DNA from 2 places in the Clostridium sp. JNZ X4-2 genome. Region 2 is predicted to be linked to the other one. Evidence: predicted binding sites of a transcription regulator. Region 2 holds the regulator's gene; the other holds the start of a gene.
The links. Region 2 encodes Rex, which represses fermentation and respiration genes when NADH is low (regulators of the CRP and FNR family bind a similar motif). Its sites were predicted from a motif close to ATTGTTAANNNNTTAACAAT; they were not measured.
Positions count from the first base shown of each region.

Region 1: the regulator Rex is predicted to act here: its motif matches at 4,551-4,570, upstream of ACYUJ6_RS15710 (acetyl-CoA C-acetyltransferase).

Region 1 is NZ_CM142685.1:3,258,392-3,268,780, forward strand. Features, by position in the region: gene atpA (F0F1 ATP synthase subunit alpha) at 1-533, opposite strand, end outside; gene ACYUJ6_RS15685 (F0F1 ATP synthase subunit delta) at 538-1,083, opposite strand; gene ACYUJ6_RS15690 (F0F1 ATP synthase subunit B) at 1,088-1,567, opposite strand; gene atpE (ATP synthase F0 subunit C) at 1,618-1,860, opposite strand; gene ACYUJ6_RS15700 (F0F1 ATP synthase subunit A) at 1,929-2,609, opposite strand; gene ACYUJ6_RS15705 (hypothetical protein) at 2,639-3,007, opposite strand; gene ACYUJ6_RS15710 (acetyl-CoA C-acetyltransferase) at 3,275-4,453, opposite strand; gene wecB (non-hydrolyzing UDP-N-acetylglucosamine 2-epimerase) at 4,631-5,779, opposite strand; gene ACYUJ6_RS15720 (MraY family glycosyltransferase) at 5,795-6,823, opposite strand; gene ACYUJ6_RS15725 (deoxycytidylate deaminase) at 6,868-7,284, opposite strand; gene upp (uracil phosphoribosyltransferase) at 7,498-8,127, opposite strand; gene rpiB (ribose 5-phosphate isomerase B) at 8,184-8,633, opposite strand; gene ACYUJ6_RS15740 (low molecular weight protein arginine phosphatase) at 8,715-9,173, opposite strand; gene ACYUJ6_RS15745 (L-threonylcarbamoyladenylate synthase) at 9,239-10,291, opposite strand; gene ACYUJ6_RS15750 (ZIP family metal transporter) at 10,354-10,389, opposite strand, start outside.
Region 2 is NZ_CM142685.1:342,828-353,216, forward strand. Features, by position in the region: gene ACYUJ6_RS01760 (carbon starvation CstA family protein) at 1-1,712, opposite strand, end outside; gene ACYUJ6_RS01765 (LytS/YhcK type 5TM receptor domain-containing protein) at 2,012-3,721, shown strand; gene ACYUJ6_RS01770 (LytR/AlgR family response regulator transcription factor) at 3,714-4,487, shown strand; gene abc-f (ribosomal protection-like ABC-F family protein) at 4,610-6,523, opposite strand; gene ACYUJ6_RS01780 (redox-sensing transcriptional repressor Rex) at 6,793-7,425, shown strand; gene ACYUJ6_RS01785 (short-chain-enoyl-CoA hydratase) at 7,644-8,423, shown strand; gene ACYUJ6_RS01790 (acyl-CoA dehydrogenase) at 8,508-9,647, shown strand; gene ACYUJ6_RS01795 (electron transfer flavoprotein subunit beta) at 9,662-10,389, shown strand, end outside.

The DNA of each region.
Region 1 (10,389 bases), 640 kb from region 2:
ATTGCAGTTTTTCCTGTTTGCCTGTCTCCTATTATTAATTCTCTCTGTCCTTTTCCAATTGGTATTATGGAATCTATTGCCTTTATTCCAGTCTGAAGTGGTTCTTTAACAGATTGCCTGGTTATAACTCCTGGTGCCACCAAATCTACAGGTCTGGTCTCATCTGTTTTAACGGGACCTTTTCCGTCAATAGGCTGACCAAGGGAGTTTACCACCCTGCCCGTAAGCTCTTCACCCACAGGCACCTCTACAACTCTGCCAGTTCTTTTAACTGTATCTCCTTCTTTTATTCCCTCTTCAGAGCCTAAAAGAACACAACCTACATTGTCTTGTTCAAGATTTAAAGCCATACCATAAACATCCTTTGGAAACTCTAAAAGCTCTCCAGACATGCACTGATTAAGACCATAAACCCTGGCAATACCATCACCAATTTGAATTATTGTACCTGAATCAACCGTCTCTATTTTCTTTTCATATTTTTGTATTTCATCTTTTATGATTGAAGTTATCTCTTCAGGTTTTACGTTCATAGGCTCACCTCTGTTCTCCCTTAAGCATTATTTTTTTCATTTCAGAAAGTTTTGATTTTACAGTGCCGTCAATGACTTCATTGTCCACATCCACATAAACTCCACCTATTATACTTGGATCTATCTCTTCTTCAATCAAAACCTTTTTATTAAACTTTTTTTCCAATTTCTGTGTAAGATCTTTTCTCTCATTATCCTCCAGTGGAATAACTGTTTTTACTTTTGCAACAACAGTATCATGCTTTTCAAGATATATATTTTTCATCTCTTTAAGCTTTCCATCCAGCTGACTGATTCTTCCTTTTTCTATAAGAACCAGCAGAAATGAAAGTATGTCTTCACTTACCCTGTTTTTAAATATTTCCATAAACATCCTTTTCTTTTCAAATGTACTAACTTCAGGATGCCGTATAATTTCTAAAAATTTGGTATCTTTATCAATAATATCTACAACCTGCTGTAATTCTTCCAGATATTCTTTTACTTTTCCCTTTCCCTCTGCTATTTCATAAAGTGCAAGAGCGTATCTTTTATCTAAATATTCATACATAGTTTTAGATACCTACCTTAGCTATAAAATCCTCAATAAGTTTCCTGTGCTGTTTTTCATCAATAGAACCTTCCAAAGCTTTTTGAGATACCAGAAGAGCAAGATCAACCACCTGATTTTTTATATCATCCTGTGCTTTTTCCTTTTCTCTTTCAGCCTCAGTCTTTGCCCTATTTAGTATAAGCTGTGCCTCATTTTGTGCATCTTCCACAATATTTGAGGAAACTTTATCGGCTTTTACTTTGTATTCTTCTATTATACTTTTACCCTTTTTCCTTGTTTCACTTAACTGTTTTTCATTTTCTACTTTTAAATTTTGAGCCTTTCTCATATCTTCTTCAGTAATATTTATCTTATCTACAATTTCATTTTGTCTATTGTCAATGGTCCTGTTTACCCTGTCAAATAAAAAATGTTTTAAAAGAAGAAGAAATACTGCAAAATTTATAATAGTAGCTATAATTCTAGATAAATAAAACTCCATACTACTATAAAAGCCTCCCTTCAGGCACGTAATAATAAAAATGCGATATTTTACATTTTAAATACCAACAGAAGGGCAACTAACAGTGCATAAATAGAAGTTGCCTCTGAAAATGCTGCACCGACAACCATTGTACTTATTATCTTACCACTTGCTTCTGGCTGTCTTGAAACTCCCTCAACAGCTTTTCCTGCTGCATTACCAGTTCCAATTCCTCCACCAAGACATCCTACTGCTGCCAGACCTGCACCTATTGCTGCCATTGCTGATATAAATGAATTCCCATCAATCATGTTTGTTTGTTCCTCCTTGAATTTATTAATTAATTTAATTTTTCCTATATAAATAAAATTACATAGGACTAATGCTCTCCAATAATTTTAATATTAATCATTGTAAGCATCATAAAAATTACCATTTGAATTACCCCATCAAAAACATCAAAATATGCATGAAATGGAATAGGTATAGCAAGTTGAGCTACCCAAGTTAGATTACCTAATTTTTCATAAATTAAATCTACAATAACCACAGCTGCTGTAATATTACCAAATAGCCTTAGAGTCAAAGATACAGGTAGCATAATTCTTTCCAAAAGATTTAAAGGCAACATTGGTGCATACGGTGAAAAGTAAGCTGAAAAATAATGCCCTAATCCTATCCTTTTTATAGCATTAGCTTGAACAACAACAAAGGTTATTAATGCCAATCCTGCTACTACACTAATATCTAATGTAGGTGGTTTGAGTCCAATAAGTCCTATTAGATTCATAGATAAAAGAAAAATTGCCAGAGTTCCTATGTACGGTACATAATTTTTATAAGACTCCCCCATGTTTTCCTTTACCAAAGAATTAACTGTCTGTACCAACAATTCCACTATTGTTTGTTTTTTATCGGGAACCTTATTTAAATTTCTAGTAACTAAAATTGCTAGTATGGTTATTATACCCATTATTATCCATTGATATAATATACTGGACGGAACATCAAACTTGTACCCAAACAATGGTATAGAAAATAGCGGTGCTAATTTTTCCAACTTATCACTTCCTTTCTATAAGATCATTTCTAGCCATCTTTTAAATCCAATCCATATAGGATTAGAGATATAAAATGTAAACTATAACCTAACATGTAAGCAAATATGCTATTTTTATTATATTTAAAGAGGATTAGTGCAATAATACATACTGCAGCTATCCTAAACATAAAACATATAATAGAAATTGACTTATAGGAACTTTTAAATTTCAAAAGTGCAATTTCTGTGGACACTACATTTATAACAACATTTAAAAATGCAATTCCAAACCCTAAAATGGCAAAAATCAAATAATTCCTAAATCTAAAATTAATTCCTATGCCGGTGGATATAAATAATATTATTATGTCGAAAAAAGCAATCTTTTTTAGCATATATGTAAGATCCTTACTCATTTCTTTTCCTCCAGCACAATATGATAATTATACATCTCAAATAAAGATAAATAAAATCCTTATTCGCATTTATATAATCTATATTCCGTGATTTTTTATAATTTTTAAATACTTATCTGCTAATTAAATAGCTTTTAATTAATTTAAAAATAAAATTTATAAGGCTATTATATCACAATTTATTTCAATAAACTAATAATTCTTAAATCATTTCAAAAAAGAGGGCAACGTTTCCATCCCCCTCTCTTTAAAAACATACAATTCTATTTATCTCTCCACTATTATGGCAGTTCCCATTCCACCACCTATGCATAATGTAGCAAGACCCTTTTTAACATCTCTTCTTCTCATTTCATAAAGCAGTGTAGTAAGTATTCTTGCACCTGAGCATCCAACTGGATGTCCAAGAGCCAGTGCTCCACCGTTTACATTTACTTTGCTCATATCAAATTTTAAATCTTTAGCTACAGCTAAACTTTGAGCTGCAAATGCTTCATTTGCTTCTATTAAATCCAAGTCTTCAACCTTTAACTTAGCTTTTTCCAATGCCAATTTAGTTGCATAAAATGGCCCATATCCCATTATCTTAGGGTCCAATCCTCTAGTACCATAGGAAACAATTTTTGCAAGTGGTTCTATTCCCATTTCCTTTGCCTTATCTGCACTCATTACAATCAATGCCGCTGCTGCATCATTTATTCCTGAAGCATTTCCAGCTGTAACAGTTCCATCCTTTTTAAATGCCGGTTTTAACTTTGATAAGGACTGAGCAGTTGTGCCAAATCTAGGAAATTCATCTGTATCAAAAACTATTTCTCCCTTCTTCCTGTCTTTTATAACAATTGGCACTATTTCATCTTTAAATTTTCCACCCTTTATAGCTGCTTCTGCTTTTTGTTGAGATGATGCCGCAAATTCATCCTGCATTTCTCTGGTTAAGTTCCATTTTTCTGCTATATTTTCAGCCGTAATTCCCATATGATAATTATTAAAGGCTTCCCACAAACTATCCTTTATCATGGAATCCACCAATTTTCCGTCTCCCATTCTCTGTCCCCATCTGGCATTTGGAAGCAAATACGGAGCAGCAGACATATTCTCCATTCCTCCAGCTACAATTATATCTTCATCCCCGGATTTTATAATTTGAGCTGCCAGGCTAACTGCCCTAAGCCCTGAACCACAGACTTTATTCAAGGTAAATGCTGGAATCTCCACAGGAATACCTGCTTTTACAGCAGCTTGTCTTGCTGGACTTTGCCCAAGACCTGCCTGTATCACATTTCCCATTATAACCTCGTCTATGAGCTCTGGTTTAATATTTGATCTTTTCACTGCTTCTTTTATAACTGCAGCACCTAAATCCACCGCAGAAACATTTTTTAACGCTCCCCCAAATTTTCCTATAGCAGTTCTTGCAGCACTTACAATAACTACATCCCTCATAACTAATCCTCCTTAATTAAATTATCTATTTTTTAATTTACAAAGTTTTCTGTCATCCTTTTTATTATACTAGTTAATTAAATTTTTATCAATATTTTTTGTTAAAAAAAACACAAAGTTTTCAATATAAATCAGTGCTGAATTTCTAGCTAATTTTCAATTCCACATAAAGAAATTTTACTCAAACTCTTTATACTCATTATTCTGTATATGAAAATACTGCAAAATAGCTGCTGTTATCCTTTTAGATGCCTTGCCGTCTCCATAAGGATTTATGGCTCTACTCATTATATTATATTCATTTGAATTCAATATAAGTTCATTTGCAAGTTTAACTATATCACTCTCATCAGTGCCAACCAATTTTACCGTCCCTGCTTCTACAGCTTCCGGTCTTTCAGTCACATTTCTCAGTACCAATACAGGTTTTCCAAGATGAGGTGCTTCTTCTTGAAGTCCTCCTGAATCGGTCATTACCATATAACATTTATTCATCAAATTGTGGGTTTCCTTGGTATCAAGAGGAGGCAGCAAATGTATTCTTGGAACTTCGCCCAATATTTTATATACCATGTCTTTTACTATAGGGTTCAAGTGTACAAGATAAATAACTTCTACTTCCTCATTATCCCTTGCAATCTTTTTAAGAGCATTACAAATGTTTTGAATTCCCTTTCCCCAATTTTCTCTTCTATGGGCAGTTACCATTATAACTTTCTTGTTATTATAATCTATCTGATTTAGTTCACTATTGTTAAATACATAACCATTTTCTACGGTAAAATTCATGGCATCTATAACCGTGTTTCCTGTAACAAATATTTTATTTTCAAGGACTCCCTCTCTGAGGAGGTTATTTTTAGAACCTGAAGTTGGTGCAAAGTGCAAGTCAGCTATAGCTCCAGTAAGTTTTCTGTTCATTTCTTCAGGGAAAGGAAAGTATTTATCATAAGTTCTAAGACCTGCCTCTACATGACCTACTGTTATTTTTTTATAGAAGGCCGCCAGAGCTCCTGCAAAAGTAGTAGTTGTATCTCCATGTACAATAACTAAATCCGGCTTTTCTTCTTCAAATATATTTTCAAGTCCTTGGAGAACCCTAGTGGTTATTCCCGTTAAAGTCTGCTTGTTTTTCATTATATTCAAATCAAAATCCGGCTGAATTTTAAAAAGCTCCAAAACTTGATCAAGCATTTGCCTGTGCTGAGCCGTGACACAAACCTTATTTTCTATCTTTTCTATCTTTTCAAATTCCTTAATTAAGGGAGCCATCTTTATTGCTTCAGGCCTTGTACCAAATATTGTAATACTTTTGATTTTCTTCATATAAAATCCTCCATTTCACTCTTTATGTTTAAAAAATCCAGCTTTCCAGGCTATCAGCACTAAAATAATCATAACCATAATCAACAGCAAATAAGACCTTTGTGCATTTATCTCCATAGCTATTATGGAAAAGCTGCCAAGAACTGCACTTATAACATACATTATTGCAACAGCCTGTTTCTGTGTAAGTCCCATATCAAGGAGCCTGTGATGTAGATGCCCTCTATCCGCTTGCATAATTGGTCTGCCGTTTATCTTTCTCCTTATCATGGCAAATAAAGTATCATATATGGGTATTCCAAGTGCAAGAATAGGCACTGCTATAGAAAAAGCCGCTGCTGATTTTACAGCTCCTTCAATGGATATGGCTGCCAGTAAAAATCCCAGCAATTGTGCTCCTGTGTCCCCCATAAATATAGATGCCGGATTAAAATTATAGGGCAGAAATCCAATTATGGCTCCTGACAATATAATTGTAAGTATAGCAGCCTCATTTCTGCCATTTAACAATGCTATAATAAAAATAGTTATAGAGGATATAAAAGCAATGCCTGCGGCCAATCCATCTAATCCATCTATTAAGTTCAGTGCATTGGTAATTCCAACTACCCAAATTAAAGTCAGGGGAATTGACATCATCCCTAAATTCACAAATTGATATAGTCCACTGAATGGATTAGTAATCAATACTATCTTAACCCCATAAATTATCAGAATCAAAGTTGCCGCCAACTGAAACAATAATTTACACCAAGGTTTTATATTGAATTTATCATCTAAAAATCCCCCTATTACTATTATAGTGGAACCTAATATAAGGCCAGTTTCAGAATTCGTAAGTTTGCCTACCTTTAAAAGCAAAGTGACTACAAAAGAAATATATATGGCAATTCCACCTAAAAGCGGTACAGGCTTAGTATGTACTCTTCTATTATCTTTAGGCACATCCAAAATCCGTAATTTTATAGCGTATTTTCTAACAAGTGGTGTAATCACAGCTGAAAGTACTGCTGAAACTAATACAAATAGATATAAATTATTCATAACAACCTTCCTTAATCACATCTTTTGTTCTATCAGATATTATGTTATTCTGCTCTTTTTACACATATTAATTCAATTTGTGGTGCTTTTTCAAACCAATTAATTTCAGGTTTATAATCTTCAGAATATACCACTCTTTTAATGCCACAGGTAATTATCAATTTTTGACATTCGGGGCAGGGCATATGTGTGACATATAATGTAGATTCCTCTCTGTCCTCCGGCGATACTTCAAGCAGACAATTCACTTCTGCATGAATTGTTCTTATACAATGATTATTTTTAAGATAACATCCAACATCATCACAGTGTTCCAATCCCTTGGGACTTCCATTATAACCGGTACCCTTTATTCTTCTGTTTTTAACAAGAACTGCCCCTACATGTAACCTAGGACATGTACTTCTTTCTGCAACCTTAAATGCTATATCCATAAAATAACTATCCCAATCTTTTCTCATTGACAAATATCTCCTTGCTTTATAAGAATACACTATACATTATAAACTATTGAATAATATTTTAAAACAATTGATACTATTTTTTAACATAACCCTCTTTCATTCACCTTATGACGAACCCTAATCCGGCCACTCTTTTTAACGATTAAGAGCCCACCTTGCAGTGGGCTCTTAATCGTTATATAATTTTATTCAATGAGCCAAGGAGTTTATTTATTTTGTTCCATATAACCTGTCTCCAGCATCTCCAAGGCCTGGTACTATATATCCATTTTCATTCAACTTTTCATCTATAGCTGCTGTGTACACATCTACATCAGGATGAGCTTTTATAACGGCTTCTACTCCTTCTCTTGCAGTTATCAAACACATAAGTCTTATATTTTTGGCACCCTTTCGCTTTAACATAGTTATTGCATCTATAGCGGATCCGCCTGTTGCAAGCATAGGATCAGTGACAATTACTTCTCTTTCCCCTATGTCCTGAGGCAATTTACAAAAATACTCTACAGGTTTTAATGTGCTTTCATCTCTATAGAGTCCTATATGACCTACCTTTGCTGCAGGTATAAGCTTCAACATTCCACCTACCATACCAAGTCCTGCTCTCAATATAGGTATTATGGCAACCTTTTTTCCGGAAAGCATTTTGCAGGTGGTTTTAGCTATGGGCGTTTCTATTTCCACATCCTCTGTCTGAAGATTTCTGGTTACCTCATAAGCCATAAGCATAGCTACTTCTTCTACCAGTTCTCTAAAATCCTTAGAGCCTGTATTTTTATCCCTTATCAAAGCCAATTTATGTAATACAAGCGGATGATCTATTTGTGTTACTTTACTCATTATGATTCCTCCAATTTAATAAGTGAACAGCTGCAGTTCACAGTTATAATCTACTGTTATTTATTATATTTTTTTTCTATTCCGGTAATTTTATCTATTCTTTTTTGATGTCTGTCTCCTTGAAACTCAGCGGATAAAAAGGTATCAACTATGTCAAGTGCAAGTCCCTGGCCTACTACTCTCTGACCCATTGCCAATATATTTGCATCATTATGTTCCCTGCATGCATGAGCGCTGAAAGTATCTCCACAAAGTGCCGCCCTTATTCCCGGTACTTTATTTGCAGCAATACTTATTCCAATTCCAGTGCCGCATATCAGTATTCCGAAGTCATAATCTTTGTTTGAAACTTTCTCTGCAACTTTTAGTGCATAATCAGGATAATCGCAGGAATCCTCCGAGAAGGTACCAAAATCTTCAAATCTCATTCCTTTTTCCTGTAAATATTTCATCACTTCCTTTTTCAAGGGAAATCCTGCATGGTCACTGCCTAAAGCAATTTTCATAAAAACACCTCCAAAAATATATTATTATTTTATCCCAGCGCCGCCTGAGCATATGCCCGCAAAAAAGGAAGATAATAACATCTAATTAATGCCCGTATCTTCCTTTAATTTGTTTAATAACAACAAAACACTATTTCTCAGCTGGCTATAAGTATGTTCATATTCGGCTATACTTTTTCCAAAAGGATCTTTTATGTCTTCCCCTAAAGAAACAAATTCACTTAAAGTATATATTTTATTTCTAAATTCAGGAAAACTATTTTGCAGTACATTTCTTATATATGAAGTCATTGTCAAAATAATAATTGAGTTTTCCACCATATATTCATTTACCTGGACAGCCCGTCTATTGCTTATATCTACATTTATATTTTTCTTTATAACCCATGCGGAATTCTTAGAAGCTATACTGTTATCCAATACCGCCATACCAGCAGAAGAAGCTTTTATATAGTCTGTATTACACATAGAATTAAATATAGCCTCCGCCATACAGCTTCTACAGGTATTACCCGTACAAACAAACAGTATGTTTTTCATAAATCAATCCCCCCAAAGCTGAAGTGTCCAAACAAACTAATGTCTGCTAAATGATGAAATATTTTTTATACTCTTGTAATATCAAAGCCGGCAGATTTATTTAATCTATTCATTACAGCCACTCCTATACCTTTTTCTTCAAATGCTTCAGCTAATATAACATCTACATTTTTGTCATCAAAACTTCTAAGAGTTTCAAATAAATTCTTAGATATGCTCAGCATATTATTCCTGCTGCCTAAAGATATTACCAATCCTTTGTTATAAAAATCCTTTGTTTCATCTGTAGCAATTATTCCAACTACCTTATTTTCATCTATATAATTTTGCACCATTTCATTGATTTTTGCAATAGTTTTTTTCAAATCTCCATTAACTATTTTTACCGGTGCCTTTGGAGCATAGTGTCTGTATTTCATTCCAGGTGCCTTAGGTTTTATATTTTTATTTGGTTTTTTCATCACTGCCGGATCAATATAAGCTTCTTTATCTATTTTTCTTAACATCTCAAGAGTTATACCTCCAGGCCTTAATACACAGGATGGCGTCACTGTACAGTCTATTACTGTAGACTCTACTCCTACCTGACACATTTCTCCTCCCAATATAAAGTCCACCTTCCCATTTAAATCTTCTATACATCTTTCCACATCCGTGGGACTGGGACGTCCGGATATGTTTGCAGAAGGTGCTGCTATTGGAACTTTTGATTTTTTAATAAGTTCTCTAGCTACTATATTGGATGGCATTCTGATTCCTACGCTGGGAAGGGATGCGCTGGTAACATCAGGAATAACAGATGATTTAGGAAGAATTAAAGTCATAGGTCCAGGCCAAAATTCTTCCATAAATTTATAGGCTATATCAGGTATATCATGCACTAGAGTTTCTATCTGTTTCTTATCCCATATATGCACGATTAGAGGGTTATCCTGAGGTCTTCCCTTTGCCTCAAATATCTTCTTTACTGCTTCGGGATCAAGAGCATTAGCTCCAAGTCCATATACAGTTTCCGTTGGAAAAGCTACAAGTCCGCCATCTCTTATTATTTTTCCAGCCTCTTCAATAATGCCTTCATCCAAATTTTTTTCATCTATCATCTTTATCTTTGTATCCATCTTACAAACCACCTTTTATATTTAAAACTATAAGTTTATTGTATCTTAAGATCGCTTAGATTTTATAATACCCGTATTATTACAAGTCCTAAAATAAT
Region 2 (10,389 bases):
AGTATAACTACTAATATAGCTATTAGTATAAAAGATAATATTGTAAGTAAAGTCTTACCATTTGGTATATAATTTCCAGTTATGTTTTCAACTGATGCTGTTAATGTTGCCACACTTATAAAAGCCATTGGCAATACTGTAAGCGGTATATATTTTTTCTTGCCCATCCGTATAAGCACCGAAGTACCTATGGCAAAGGCTATGGCCGCCAAACTTTGATTGGCTACACCAAATAGTGGCCAAATGGTTGATATATTACCTGTATACAGCAAGTAGCCCCAGGCAAATGACATGATAAAGCTAAATAATATTATGTTGAACCAGGAATCTTTTTTAGCAAAAGGTTTGTATAGTTTACCTACTAAATCCTGAATTAAATATCTGCCTATTCTGGTACCTGAGTCTATAGTGGTTAAAATAAACAATGCTTCAAACATTATGCAGAAGTGATACCAGTAGGACATTAATCCTTTAAAACCAGGAATTTTGTAAAATACATAGGACATACCAACTGCAAGAGATACGGATCCTCCTGTTCTTCCTGCCAGTTGTTCTCCCACCATCTGAGAAAGCATAGGTAATTCTTTTGGAATCATGCCTAATTTTGCGAATACAGCTGGTGCAGAGTTTATTGCAAAGTAATCAGCAGTTGGAAGGCAGGTTGCAGCTATTAAAGCCATCAGCGCTATAAAGGATTCTATAACCATGGAACCGTATCCTATAGGGAGAATATCCTTTTCATTGGAAATAAGCTTAGGTGTAGTACCTGTACCAATTAGTGAATGAAAACCGGATAAGGCACCACAAGCTATAGTTATAAATACAAATGGGAATACTTTACCGGGAACAATAGGTCCTCCGCCTCCTATAAATCTAGTAAGTGCCGGCATCTGAAGGGTTGGCCTAACCAGTATAATGCCTATTACCAGCAATGCTATAACGCCCAGCTTCATGTAAGTGCTCAGATAATCTCTTGGCAGCAGTAAAAGCCATACAGGAAGAACAGCTGCACAGAAACCATATATAGCTAAAATAAGTGACATCTGTTTGGTATTAAAAGTTAAATAGGGAGCCAGAGCAGTATGCTGAATATAAGGGCCTAAGATAACCCCCAGCAGTATAAGTGCCATACCAATAATTGTGGCTTCAGCTATTTTGCCTGGCCTTATAAATTTAAGATAAATACCTATGAAAATTGCTACTGGAATGGTAAAACCAACTGTGAATGTTCCCCAGGGACTATTGTAAAGCGAATTAACAATTGGAAGACCCAAACCTGCCATTGTTATTATTAATATGAATATTACTGAAACCGATGTGATATACCCCATTCTTTCGCCCAGGTTTTTTCTGGCAATCTCTGCAATAGATTGTCCATCCTGCCTGACTGAAGCAAATAGGATTACCATGTCATGGACTCCTCCAGCTAGTACACCACCAATTAATATCCAAAGCGTACCAGGAAGATAACCGAATTGAGCAGCTAAAACTGGTCCGATTAGTGGCCCGGCACCTGCAATTGCAGCAAAGTGATGACCAAGTAATATCCACTTGTTAGTGGGAACGTAATCATGTCCATCTTCAAATTTTTTAGATGGCACTTCTCTGGTTTCATCTAAAACAAGTACTTTGGCTGCAATCCAGGAGCCATAAAACCTATAGCCTAAAACCAGTACAAGAGCACCTATAATTACAAGTACTATTGAATTCATAAAAAGACCTCCTCTAAAATTTAGCAAGTAATGCAGTAATTAATGTTTAATGGTTTACATACTTAATGATAATATGAATTTAATAATTTTTCTATCTAAATACTCTGAAATGATAAAAAACTACAATAAGAAGTCAAAATACAAGTCTCAGTGACATTTTAATTATCCATATGTCTGATTTTGTTATATAATTATATATAGAAATCATAGGATTTACTTAATACTAAAATTTTTATGGAAATTATAGATGTTTTTCGATAGAATGATATATGTAGTATAGTTTTTAGGGGTGATAAATTTTGATATATATTCAATTGCTTGAGAGCATGGCACTTATAGCTTTATCCGCATATATATACAATCAATCTCATGTTTTAAAAAATTTAATTAAGGATGATTTAAAGTTTATAGATAAAATTGCACTTATAGTATTTTTTAGTCTGCTGGGTATTATAGGCAACTATACCGGAGTGAATGTAGAGCCTTATGCAATAAGCAATATTAAACCAATAGGTTCTATGCAGGCAGGGTATATTGGATTGCATGATGCCATAGCCAACACCAGACCTATAGCGGCTATAGTCGGAGGCTATATAGGAGGACCTGTATTTGGAGTAATAGTTGGAATCATAGCTGGAACTCACAGGTATTTTTTAGGGGGATTTACAGCACTTGCATGTGGTATTGCTACTTTGATAGAGGGGCTGATTGGAGGACTTATAAAAAGATACTCGAAAGATGAAAGTTTTAATTTAAAAAGGGCATTTCTTGGAGCAGTAATTGCAGAATGCTGTCAGATGATTATAATTTTAATTATTTCGAGACCATTTAGTTCAGCTCTTAAGTTAGTGGAAATTATAGCAGTGCCTATGATTTTAATAAACTCTCTGGGTACGGTGATTTTTATAAATATAATAAAAAGTGCCAAGGAGGAATATAATAGAATTGGAGCCATAGAAGCACAAAGAGCACTGAATATTGCAAAGAAAACTGTAAATTACATGAGAAGAGGACTTGATGAAGAAACAGCAAAAAATGTTTCTGAAATAATATATGAGATGACTAATGCAGATGGAATAGTTATAGGGGATAAAAATGGATTCCTGGCTTACTCTGGAATTAGCATACATAAAGATGAACTAAAACAAAGAATAGAAAAATACAGCAAAGAGCCCGGCTATAAAATTATTGAGATGGGAAATAAGGGTAACCCCATGTTTTTTGTATGTGCTCCTTTTAAAATACAGAACTCGGGTTTTGAAGGAGTGCTGGGATTAGGGGTGAAATCAAAAAAAAATATCAATCCTTATTTTGTACAGTTTGGCAAGGAACTCAGTGATCTCTTATCCAATCAAATAGAATTATATAAGTTAAATAAATTGGCAAAAGAGGCATCCACAGCGGAATTCAGGGCTTTAAGAGCTCAGATAGAACCTCACTTTTTATTTAATGCGCTGAATACCATATCCTCCTTCTGCAGGACGAATCCTTTAAAAGCCAGGGAACTTATTATAGACTTGTCTAATTATTTCAGGCAAACTTTAAAAAGACAGGAGGATTTTGTGTATTTGAAAGATGAGATAGAATTTATCCAATCCTATCTTTCTATTGAGACGGCCAGATTTGGCAACAGACTGCATTTAATTATTGACATACCGGATGAAATGATGGATAAGAAAGTGCCGGTATTTGTACTTCAGCCAATTGTAGAAAATGCTATAAAGCATGGTATATTGCCCAAACCAGAAGGAGGGAAAGTATATCTTAAAGCATTTTTCGAAAATAATCAAATACATTTTTCCATAACTGATACAGGAGTGGGTATGAATGAAGAGAAATTAAATGAAGTTCTGACTGAATGGCCGGGAATAGGATTGAAAAATGTAAACGAGAGATTGAAATTATTATATGGAGAGGATCATGGGCTGGATATAAAAACTTCTGTAAATAATGGTACCAAAGTTAGTTTTTTAATATCAATGAGGGAGGTTTCGTCAATAAATGGATAAATTAAAATGTATTATCGTGGAAGATGAGAGACCTGCTGCTGAAGAGCTGAATTATATAATATCACAATATGAAAATATATCTGTGGAGGGAATTGCATATGATGGTGAAAGCGGTATGAAACTTGTAAAAGCAAAGAAACCTGATGCTGTGTTTCTAGACATAAATATGCCAGTGGAAAATGGAATTGAGGTGGCAAAAGATATTAGAAAGTTTGACAGGGATATTAATATAATATTTGTCACTGCATATGAGGAACATGCGGTAGAGGCATTTGAATTATATGCTTTGGATTATTTACTTAAGCCCTTTGATGAGAATAGAATAGAGATTACCATAAACAGGCTTATACGTAAATGCAGGGAGAAAAGTGAAGGAAATGAAAAGATACCTAAGGATATTCTAATTGAAATAATAGATAAAATGGATAAAGAAAAAAAACTGGTTAAAAAGATACCTTGTGAAAGGCAGGGAAAGATAATACTGGTAAATGTAAAGGATATCTATTACTGCTATATAAAAGATGATAAAACTTATGTAAAGGTTAAAGATAATAGTTATTTGGTAGGGTATACTCTAGGTCAAATAGAAGAACGAACAGACTTTTTTAGATCCCACAGGAGCTTTTTAGTCAATATAGACAACATTAAAGAATTGTACTCTTGGTTTAATGGAACTTATAAATTAGTTATGGATGACAAGGAAAAATCCGAAATACCAATAAGCCGAAATAATGTAAGAAAGTTAAAGGAACTGCTTAAGATATGATTTGAATATTTATTTTAATTTAATGTATTTTGTATGGGTGATCTATTATAGTATTGGCCTATATAGGAAAAACAAATGACATTTTTCCTATATAGGCTTTATACTTTAAACCTTAAGACAATTTACAGCATCTTTTCCCACATGCTGTATAGAGTGTCTATTTTATTTTGTGTATCTAAAACTTTTTTATTTATTTCACTGCTTTTTTTAGAATCAGAATAAACTTCCTCTAGACATAAACTTTCCTGTAACCTTAACAAAGAATCTTCTAACTTTGATATTTCTTCTTCAATGTGTTTTGTTTTAGCTTTTTCTTCATTCTTGACTTTTTCCAAGTCTCTCTTCTTTTTTTTCTCATGCTGTATCTGAGTTTTAGTTTTTCCGGCATTTTTTTCTTGCATTTCAAACCTTAATGGATTAGTCTTTTTTTCAACATAATAGGAGTAATTACCCAGGTATTCTTTCATGCCATTTTTGCTTAATTCATATATCTTATTTACAGATTTGTTTAAAAAATATCTGTCATGAGAAATTACAAGTAAAGTACCGTTATAGTTTGACAGGGCTTTTTCTAAAGCTTCCCGGGAAGTTATATCCAAATGGTTTGTAGGTTCATCTAAAAGTAAAAAGTTGGATTTGGATAATATTAGTTTTAATAAATTTATTCTGCATTTTTCACCACCGCTTAAAGATGAAATTTTTTTAAACACTTCATCTCCAGTGAAAAGAAAACTGGCCAATGAATTTCGTATTTCTGTAGCAGTTAATTTAGGAAATTTATCCCACACTTCATCTATAATGGTTTTTTCAGGATTCAGGTCAGACTGTTCCTGATCATAATAGCCTATTGACACATTTTTACCTAATGTACAAATACCATAGTCTTCTTTTAGTTTTCCCATAATTATTTTAAAAAGTGTGGTTTTGCCGCAGCCATTTTCACCAATAATTGCTGTCCTTTCACCCTTTTTTATTTCTAAATTTAAGTTTTCAAACAATAATTCATTATTGAAGCTTTTGCACAGATCTTCTATATGGAGTACATCATTCCCACTATTTAACTGGGCCTCAAATATTACATTCTTGATTTCCTTATCTTTGTCAGGAGGAGCTATTCTTTCTATTTTGTTCAACATCTTTTCTCTGCTTTCCGCTGCTTTTATACTTTTTTCCCTGTTAAAAGATCTGTATTTTTGAATAATTTCTTCCTGCTTTTTTATTTCCATCTGTTGTATGTTATATGCTTTTAATTGAATTTCATAATTCTTCTTTTTAAGTTCTAAAAATTTGGTATAATTGCCGCTATAGTGATTTACATGACCATTTATGAGTTCAATGGTGGAATGGGTTATGGCATCTAAAAAATATCTGTCATGGGATATTATTATAACAGTACCCTTATAGCCCTTCAAGTAGTCTTCCAGCCATTCTATGGCATCCAAGTCCAAATGATTGGTGGGCTCATCTAATAAAAGTATATCAGGCCTTGTTAAGAGCAGTTTGCAAAGGGCCACACGTGTCTTTTTGCCTCCGCTTATTACATTTATAGGCCTGTTGTATTCATCTTCAGAAAAACCCAGTCCTTTTAAAACCTTGTTTATTTCTGCTTTGTAAGTATATCCCCCTCTATTTGTATAAAGCTCTGAAAGAGTGGTATAATCATCAATTAATTTATTGTGATAATTTTCATTATGAAGATCATAAGGTTCATTCATCAAGGATTCCAGTTTGCTTAGCCTCTTTTCCAAATTAACCAGATCCTGAAATACAGTATACATTTCATCATAGATTGTATTTGAAGAATTTAAAGAGAGATGTTGGGTTAAATACCCCAATGTCTTAGATTTATCTATATACAAATCTCCATTATCATAATTTGATTTATTTGTTAAAATATCAAACAAGGTAGATTTGCCAGCTCCATTGGGACCTATCAATCCTACTCTTTCCCCCTCGTTTATATTGAAGGTTATATCTTCAAGTATAATTTTTATTCCATAGCTTTTATGGATATTTTTGCAACTTAAAACTATCATAAGTAAAACACCTTCCTTAATCATTAACATTTTACTATGTATGGTGACTTTTTTGTAGTATTATTTATATTATGACAAAATTATAATTATATTTTGTTAAAAATATATAAGCATATAAGAAGACAGTAAATAAAATAATAAAAAAGAAACTATTGACATATGTTATAATTAAATAATAGTATAAATGATAGAACTAGATCATATAAGATTAGTTGCTATAAATAAACATAGTAGTTGATACACTAAATTTTATAAATATGAGGTGCTTTATGGATAGAAAAAAGAATATATCAATGGCTGTTATAAAAAGATTACCGAAATACCATAGGTATTTAAGCGATTTGATGAGAAATGACGTAGATAGGATATCTTCAAAAGAATTAAGTGAAAAAATTGGATTTACAGCCTCCCAGATTAGGCAGGATTTAAATTGTTTTGGAGATTTCGGACAGCAGGGGTATGGATATAATGTAAGTGAATTGTATAGTCAGATATGCAACATACTTGGGCTTACAAAATTATATAGGACGGTAATAATAGGAGCAGGAAATATAGGTCAGGCCATAGCTAATTATACCAGATTTGAAAAATTAGGCTTTGAGTTAAAAGCTATATTTGATATAAATCCTAAACTCATAGGTATTAGGATTAGAGATATTGAAATAAATGATATAGATTATTTAGCTGACTATTTAAAAGAAAATGTTATAGATATAGCATCAATATGCGTACCAAGTAATAATGCTCAAAGAGTCTGCGACATTTTAGTGGAAAGCGGAGTAAGGGGCATTTGGAATTTTGCTCCGGTGGATCTTATTGTACCAGGGGATGTGAAAGTGGAAAACGTTCATTTAAGTGACAGTTTATTGACATTGAGCTGCCTTTTAAATGATGTAGAGTAAAAATGAATTAAAATAGAAAGCTTTAATTTTAGATAATTAAATTAGGCAGTTAAGTTTATTTATATTGAAATGTATAATTTTAAGGTATATAATAATAGACAAAGTAATTCCTTTACTTTACCTATTGTTATGTATATACTTGTGATATTATTAACAATAGTTTGTTAATAAACTGTTTAATTCTAATATAAATATATTTAAAATCTGGGGGGATTAATATGGAATATGGGAATATTATTCTTGAAAAACAGGGGAAATTGGCTTTAATCACAATAAATAGACCTAAGGCACTTAATGCTTTAAATTCGCAGACATTAAAAGAAATAGATAATGCCATAGATGACGTTGGGACGGATGACAGTGTATTAGCTGTAATACTTACGGGAGCAGGGAAATCCTTTGTGGCTGGAGCAGATATAACAGAGATGAAGGATCTTAATTCTGTTGAAGGAAGAAAATTTGGTATACTGGGCAATAAAGTTTTCAGAAAGCTGGAGAATTTGGAAAAACCAGTTATAGCAGCGGTAAATGGTTTTGCACTGGGCGGTGGATGTGAATTATCATTAGCTTGTGATATAAGAATAGCTTCATCCAAAGCTAAATTTGGACAACCAGAAGCAGGCCTTGGAATTACTCCGGGTTTTGGTGGAACTCAAAGACTTGCAAGAACAGTGGGGATTGGCATGGCTAAAGAACTCATATATACTGCAAAGATGATAAAAGCTGAAGAAGCTCTTAGAATAGGATTAATAAATAAAGTAATTGAACCGGAAAAATTACTGGAAGAAGCTAGGAATTTGGCAAACAGCATAGCTGATAATGCACCTGTAGCTGTTAGAATGTGTAAAGCTGCCATAAATAAAGGTATGCAATGTGATATGGATACAGCAATAGCCTATGAATCAGAAGTATTTGGAGAATGTTTTGCTACAGAAGATCAAAAAGAGGGAATGACAGCATTTGTAGAAAAGAGGGAAAAGTGTTTTAAAAATAAATAACTCGGCTGTATTATAGGGATCTTATTTTAAATGTTTACAAAAGCTATATTTTATAGCTTCAAAACTATTTAGGGGGTAAAATAAATGGATTTTGAATTAACAAGGGAACAAGAATTTGTAAAACAAATGGTAAAAGAATTTACCGAAAAAGAAGTTAGTCCAATAGCCGCTGAAATAGATGAAACCGAAAGATTTCCTCAAGAAACAGTGGATAAGATGGCTAAGTATGGCATGATGGGAATACCTTTTCCAGTTGAATACGGCGGGGCTGGCGGAGATACCTTGTCTTATATATTAGCAGTGGAGGAACTTTCCAAGGCCTGTGCCACTACTGGAGTTATATTATCAGCACATACTTCACTTTGTGCTTCATTAATCCAACAGTTTGGTACGGAGGATCAGAAAAGGAAGTATTTGATTCCATTGGCAAAGGGAGAAAAACTAGGCGCTTTTGGATTGACAGAACCTAATGCAGGTACTGATGCTTCAGGTCAGCAAAGTCAGGCTATACTTCAGGGAGATCACTATGTTTTAAATGGACAGAAGATATTTATAACAAACGGGGGAGTTGCGGATATATTTGTAGTATTTGCCATGACAGACAGAAGCAAGGGTACAAGAGGGATATCAGCATTTATTCTGGAAAAGGGAATGCCAGGTTTCTCCATAGGTAAAATTGAGAATAAAATGGGAATAAGAGCTTCTTCTACTGCAGAATTGGTATTTGAAGATTGTATAGTTCCAAAGGAAAATTTAGTGGGAAAAGAAGGAAAGGGTTTCGGAATAGCAATGAAGACTCTTGACGGCGGAAGAATTGGTATAGCCGCACAAGCACTTGGTATTGCAGAAGGTGCTTTAAATGAGGCCGTTGAATATATGAAAGAAAGAAAACAGTTTGGAAGGCAGCTGTTTAAATTTCAGGGTTTAGGCTGGGCAGTAGCGGATTTGGATACTAAAATAGAAGCTACAAAATATTTGGTGTATAAAGCAGCTTTAAATAAAGATAAAGGAGCTCCATATACAGTTGATGCTGCAAGGGCTAAATTAATTGCGGCAAATGTAGCCATGGAAGTAACAACTAAGGTAGTGCAGTTATTTGGCGGATATGGATATACTAAGGATTATCCCGTAGAAAGAATGATGAGAGATGCTAAGATAACTGAAATATATGAAGGAACTTCAGAAGTTCAAAAGATGGTTATTTCAGGAAATATATTTAAATAGGGGGGACACTTATAATGAATATAGTTGTTTGTTTAAAACAGGTACCAGATACCAATGAAGTTAAAATAGATCCTAAAACTGGAACATTAATAAGAGAGGGTGTTCCGTCAATAATAAATCCGGATGATAAAAATGCTCTTGAAGAGGCACTGGTTATAAAGGAAAAGGAAGGCGGAAAAGTTACAGTAATAAGTATGGGACCTCCACAGGCAGAAGCAGCACTGAGAGAAGCCTTGGCTATGGGAGCTGATGAAGCAATACTCATATCGGATAGAGCTTTTGCAGGTGCAGATACTTGTGCTACTTCCTATGCATTGTCAGGTGCACTTAAGAAATTGGACTATGATATAATTTTTGCAGGCAGGCAGGCAATAGACGGAGATACAGCTCAAGTAGGGCCTGAAATAGCAGAATTCCTTCAAATACCACAAGTTACTTATGTAGAAAAAGTTGATGTTGAAGGCGACAAGTTAAAAATCAAAAAGGCATGGGAGGATGGATATGAAACAGTAACGGTAAAAACTCCGGTACTTCTCACAGCCATAAAGGAATTAAATGAGCCCCGATATATGCATATGAAAAATATATTTAAAATTTTCAAAGAGGATGTAAAAGTATGGCATGCGGATGATATAGAGGTAGATAAATCCCTTCTTGGGCTTTCAGGTTCTCCAACGAGAGTCAGAAGATCAGCTACAAAGGAAGCAAAAGGACAAGGAGAAATAGTTAATAAGCCATATAA